Regions from separate parts of the Salinivibrio sp. PR5 genome, predicted to be linked through region 2. Evidence: predicted binding sites of a transcription regulator. Region 2 holds the regulator's gene; the other holds the start of a gene.
The links. Region 2 encodes CRP, which controls carbon source genes, mostly activating them, when cyclic AMP is high. Its sites were predicted from a motif close to TGTGANNNNNNTCACA; they were not measured.
Positions count from the first base shown of each region.

Region 1 (3,187 bases), on a different contig from region 2:
AGGTCACGATATCTGGGTTGATACCTGATGGCTCGAAGCTAAAGAAAGTACCAGTACGACCACAGCCAGCTTGAATATCATCGACGATCATCAAGATGCCATGCTCTTTACAGATACTTTCTAGGCGTTGTAGCCATTCATTGGAAGCTGCATTGAGACCACCTTCACCTTGAACGACTTCAAGCAGAACTGCGGCAGGCTTATCTCCACCTGTTAGGCCGCTTGATGCATCGTTTAGCATGGTTTCGAACAGTGTGAGACCGTCAACGTCGGCATAGCCATCATACGGAATACGTGTTACCGCGTTATTCACAGGCATACCGCCACCACCGCGATGGTGATGATTACCGGTCACAGCGAGTGCGCCATAGGTACAGCCGTGGAAGCCGTTCGTAAATGAAACGATGTTCGGACGACCTGTCACTTTTCGTGCCAGCTTCATCGCCGCTTCAACAGCGTTTGTACCGGTTGGACCGGTGAACTGGAGTTTGTAGTCCAAGTTACGTGGTGCCAAGATGTGCTCTTTAAATACCTCGAGAAAGCGTGCTTTTGCACCGGTGTGCATATCCAAGCCGTGGGTAATGCCATCTTTCTCGATGTACTCAATCAGCGCTTTTTTAAGCGTCGGGTTATTGTGTCCATAGTTAAGCGAACCGGCGCCAGCAAGAAAATCGAGGTAGCGCTTGCCGTCAACGCCAGTGATCCAACAGCCCTTCGCGCTTTCAAACACGACGGGGAAGTTGTTAGCGTAACATTGAACATTTGACTCCTGCGATTTAAAGATATCCATAACTCATCCTGTTATTTTTTGAGTGGAATTCGGAAAAGGTATTCGGTGTCATGTTCACCGTTAAAGTGCTCTTGTTCATCAAGGAACACTGAGCGCTGACCACCTGTACCGTAGAGGCGATCTACCTTTTTGAACAGCGCCCAAGAACCGGCGTTGTCTTCAGTGATTGTGGTTTCAATGAATCGGATGTCTTGTGACACTTTGCGCGCTAGTAACGCTTCGACCATTGATAGGGCAAGCCCTTCTCCACGTGCTTTGGGCGATACGGCTACCTGCCACACAAAAAATGTGTCTGGTTGCTCTGGACGAATGTAGCCAGAGACGAAGCCGTGAATGTCGCCGTCACGCTCTGCCACAACACAGGTCTCTTTAAAGTGCGTTGCCTGTAAGAAGTTGCAGTAGGCGGAGTTCACATCCAACGGAGGGCACTGAGTGATTAATCGATAGATGTCGCCACCATCACGAATTGATGGCTTACGAAACACAAACCGCGTGCTCGGTTTTATCTGTTTACGGTCAAGGACTTCGTTTTCAAGAACTGCCGTATCTGTCGTTTTTGATCGCCACATAATTGTTTTGTACTCTAACGAATTCGTTATACATAATAGGCGATGGATTTTGTTTATCAACCCCGGGTTGCGCTAATCGGTTTGTCACTACAGTGTAACTTTATGATATTTATGAGATTTGTTAATGTTAAATTTTTTATTAATCATAATGCTTTGATGCATAACATTTACTGGCCTAAATGTATTGACGATTCTCAATCTGGTGTGACTCATGCCACAAAGATGGGAGGAGCGGCTTGGACTTCGTCTCAGTTGGAGTTGAGTGAGGTGAAACGGTTGGCTATTAAAAATAGACACAAAATAGATTTTAATAGACAAAAAGCCTAGTCACCTTTGCTGCTTGTGAATCTAATAGGGTGACTAGGCGGATTGAGGCGACTGGCTAAGGAATTCGCGATATTGTCTGTCTTCTTTGACGACGTGGTGTACCCACCAGTAACGCAAAAACTTGAAAAAGACTGAAGGGTACAGTTCAGGATCCGCCTGGCATTGCAGTAACACATAATGTGCTTGCCGTGATAAACGTTCATGGATGGCTGCATGTTGTTTGTATTTGGGGTAGGCGAGATCGTGAAGAATGTCTTCTTCTAGCTGGAAGTGGGACACAATGTAGTCTCGAAACCGCTGGGCGAGATCATCAAAATCTCCTTTTTCACCATCGGCATGATGGTACGCGATAGCCTCATAGGTGTCATTGATGATAGCCAGTAATTGCTTGTTGCTGGCATCGAGTTCTGAGTGCCCCACAGAGTATTTGTCCTGCCAACGAATAAACTTTCTGTCTTTGCTCTTTGCTGTCGCTTGTTCAGGCGTAACAGGGGGTGCTGTTGTATCAATTGTCGGGCTTGTGTCCGAAATGTTTTCGATTTTCTCCTGCTCTTCTTCAGTGAAGACAATGGCCCCATTGTGCTCAAAATCGGTCGATTTAGCTGGATCGGCCTGATACATCTCAAAGTAGTATTTTGGTGGCTTTTTGGATTTGGTATCTTTGGCTAGCTGTTGAACGCGATTTTCGAGGTCTTGTTTTCTAACGGGTTTAACCATGAATGCGTCAACATCATAGCGGATGCATTCGCTTATCACTGATTGGGAGGCATTTGCGGTGAGAATGATGATCGGGACATCGTGCTGTAGGTGGTAGCGACCACTACGGATAAGCCTAAGCATCTCCAAACCATCGATAGGCTCCATCTGTAGGTCAGTGATAATTAAGCTAGGTTGTTCGTGAAAGGCCCTTGATATAGCTTCAGCACCATCGGCCGCCGTGATAACGGATTTGATCCCTAGCGCTTGTGCCATCAAACTTATGGTATCTCGAATCATCTCATGATCATCTACCACTAAACACCGAGATAGCATACTCCCTCCTGCCAAAGCGCTAACTGTTTTAAAAGCATAGTAAACGGCGAGTTTTGCTGCTGAGTGATTTGTAGAATTTTTTATACGTTTTTGCGGGGAGTGAGAGATTACGCATACAAAAAAAGGCGCCTTAAAGGCGCCTTTTCTTCTTAAATCTGGTTTAGCTTACAGGCGAGTTACGTTCGCTGCCTGTGGGCCTTTTTGACCTTGCTCGATATCGAACTCAACCTGTTGGCCTTCTGCTAGAGTGCGGAAGCCTTCACCAACGATGGCGCGGAAGTGAACGAATACGTCTGGACCGTTCTCTTGCTGGATAAAACCGAAACCTTTTTCTTCGTTAAACCACTTAACGGTACCATTAGCTTTAGACATGATGTCTCCTGAATATATTAACTAGGTGTAGCAGTGACGCGAGTGCCATTAATCGTTCTATGGGCAAATGTAGCGAATATCTTCAGGACAACTAACT
Region 1 covers NZ_MUFK01000003.1:38,999-42,185, forward strand. The annotation lists gene ectB (diaminobutyrate--2-oxoglutarate transaminase) at 1-790, opposite strand, end outside; gene ectA (diaminobutyrate acetyltransferase) at 802-1,359, opposite strand; gene BZG82_RS02180 (bacteriohemerythrin) at 1,720-2,718, opposite strand; gene cspE (transcription antiterminator/RNA stability regulator CspE) at 2,884-3,090, opposite strand.
Region 1: the regulator CRP is predicted to act here: its motif matches at 1,563-1,578, upstream of ectA (diaminobutyrate acetyltransferase).

Region 2 (3,187 bases):
TGTTGAGATCCGTAAAGCACGTGAACAAGGTCGTCATATTAGCTACTTTGGCCCCACGGCCAACGACTTCCCACGCCTTGAGCAATTTTTTAAAGAATATGGCGAACAAGGCACCGGCAAGTATCGTCGTTATCTACACACCTTTGATGAAGCCGTGCCTTATAATCAAATGCCGGGCACCTTCACTCCCTGGCAAGATCTGCCTGAAAATACCGACGTATTATTTTATGAAGGCTTGCATGGCGGAGTGGTGGATGGTGACGTCAATGTCGCCCAACATGTTGATTTACTGATCGGCATGGTGCCTATCGTTAACTTGGAGTGGATTCAAAAGTTTGTCCGCGATACGCGCGACCGCGGCCATTCCCGCGAGGCCGTTACGGACTCCATTGTGCGTTCCATGGACGATTACTTGCACTATATTACGCCGCAGTTTTCTCGCACGCATATTAACTTCCAACGCGTCCCAACCGTAGATACATCTAACCCGCTGAATGCAAAAGGGATCCCGTCACTCGACGAAAGTTTTGTCGTGATCCGCTTTCGTGGCATGAAGAACGTCGATTTTCCTTATTTACTGCAAATGATCAGTGGCGCCTTTATGTCTCGGCACAACACGCTGGTCGTGCCCGGCGGTAAAATGGGATTTGCGATGGAGCTGATTATTCGCCCCTTGATCCAACAGTTGATTGAGAAAGGCAAGATAGGTTAAGCGCCGTAGCGCACTTAACGTGTATTACTTCTCAGGTCGTGATCTTAGCCACATTTTTGCCGAATTTTTAGGCGGTTGGCTTAGATCAAAATCAAGAAATCCAGATAGAAAAAAGATACACTCTTGTTAACATACAGTGAGCTTGTAGCCTGCGCCAAGACCTCGTATTCTGTGCATTGGACTGATGGGTTTCCATTCAGACAAAGACAGGACGTCGTTGCCGGGCAACACATGCAGAGGAAATAAGTTATATGGTTCCAGGAAAACCTCAAACAGACCCTACACTCGAGTGGTTCCTTTCACATTGTCATATTCACAAGTACCCGTCCAAAAGTACTCTGATCCATGCAGGGGAAAAGGCGGAGACCTTGTACTACATCGTGAAAGGTTCTGTGGCCGTACTAATCAAAGATGAAGAAGGCAAGGAGATGATCCTGTCTTACCTTAACCAAGGTGACTTCATCGGCGAACTTGGTCTGTTCGAAGAGGACCAAGAGCGCACCGCATGGGTACGTGCGAAATCACCTTGCGAAGTGGCAGAAATTTCATTCAAGAAATTCCGCCAGCTGATCCAAGTTAACCCAGACATTTTGATGCGTCTCTCCTCTCAGATGGCGCGTCGCCTGCAAGTGACCAGCCAGAAAGTGGGAGACCTTGCCTTCCTGGACGTGACCGGCCGCATTGCACAAACCCTACTGAACTTGGCGAAGCAACCTGACGCCATGACTCACCCTGACGGCATGCAAATCAAGATCACGCGTCAGGAAATCGGTCAAATTGTTGGCTGTTCGCGTGAGACGGTTGGGCGTATCCTTAAAATGCTGGAAGAGCAGAATCTTATCTCAGCTCACGGTAAAACCATTGTGGTTTACGGCACACGCTAATCCTCGCGTGTTGCGATAAAACCGGCGCTTTTGCGTCGGTTTTTTATTTTTATTGACTGGAAACTCATTACCTAAGTTCTACACTTCAAAAACGACCCATCTAACAACTGATTAACAGGATGTCGTTTATGAGAAGCTTACGTCACACCCTTGCTGCATTGCTACTCGCGGCGGTTTCTTCAACTGCTGCGGCGAATATCACCATTGTCCACCCAGAACCACGGGCTGGCTCTGCCCTCGATTTATACGCTATCGACTTGATTGAGTTTTTAGCGGAAAAATCGGGTAAGTCTGTCACGTTACAGCCCTTTCAAGGCCAAATTGGCTCTCAGTCTCGTAAAGTAGAAATGCTGAAACAAGGACGACTGACGGTAGATTGGCTCGGGGCCGACCGTACCCTTGAGTCAGAATTACTTCCCATCCGTTATCCAGTTTTTCGGGGTCTATTAGGCCATCGCTTGTTCATTACCAATCAAGCCACCGAACCCAAGCTTGCACAAATCAGTGACCAAGCAGGGCTCAATAATCTGACCATGATCCAAGGGCAAGGCTGGGCGGATGTGAAGGTCTTGCAGTCGGCGGGATTTCGGGTTCGAGAAATATCAAGCTTTGAGAATATCTTTAAAGCCGTCGATACCGGACGGGCTGACCTCTTCCCGCGTGCTTTGATTGAGCCTTTTAGCGAGCTGGCAGAGCGACCTCAATATGCAAATCTGTTGGTCGATCCGCACTTAATGCTGATCTATCGCTTCCCGATGTTCTTGTTTGTATCGCCCCAAAACCCAGAGGTGGCGACCATGCTCAATGATGCCTTTGCGGCCGCCTATCAAGACGGATCCTTCATCGAATTTTTTGAGAATGCGCCTCTGGTAAAAGAGACCTTTGAGAAAGCCAATATTGGTGAGCGCACCTTTATTCGCGTCGACAACCCACATCTGAGTAATGAAACTCAGGCGATTGACGATAAATTCTGGCTCGATATTGAAAGTCGCTAAACACAGCCACCCAAAAAAGGAGAGCATCGCTCTCCTTTTCTTCTCTCGCCACTATTGATGCGTACTTTCAAAGATTTTATCAGCCGAGGCGGCGACAAAACCTTGATAAAGTTCACCGTCCGGAAGCGGATACCGTTTCGCAAACTCGTAGAACCCCCCCGGAATATCATGGCGTGCATCGCTAAATTGCACCGGCACGCGATCAGCCATCGTCGAGGATTGCTCCAAAAAGACTGATGCATCCCCTTTGACCTCCCCGCCAGATTCGTTAATGGTAAACCCATTTTGGCGCAAGGTATCGTTGACCGCTTGACAGCTATCATGGTTGTTCAGCTGATTCACGCTGACGGTAAAGTGGTTCGCCCCATAGCCATGCGCTGCCACCCAAGCTGCATATTCACTTTCATCCGCTAACGTCTTGTAGGTTTGCCAATCCAACTCCCACAAACGTCCTTGATGAAGAAAATCGCTCCCTTTCAGCGCATCATCATCCACATTCGCCACTAAGTCGCGCACGATAGATTGCAATCTTGTCGAGCATTGGCCGACCATCAATTCACTAATAAACACTTTCGGCATCAAAGGGTCGGGATGCT
Region 2 covers NZ_MUFK01000005.1:79,765-82,951, forward strand. The annotation lists gene BZG82_RS03555 (phosphoribulokinase) at 1-712, shown strand, start outside; gene crp (cAMP-activated global transcriptional regulator CRP) at 964-1,596, shown strand; gene BZG82_RS03565 (hypothetical protein) at 1,725-2,591, shown strand; gene BZG82_RS03570 (DUF1338 domain-containing protein) at 2,643-3,187, opposite strand, start outside.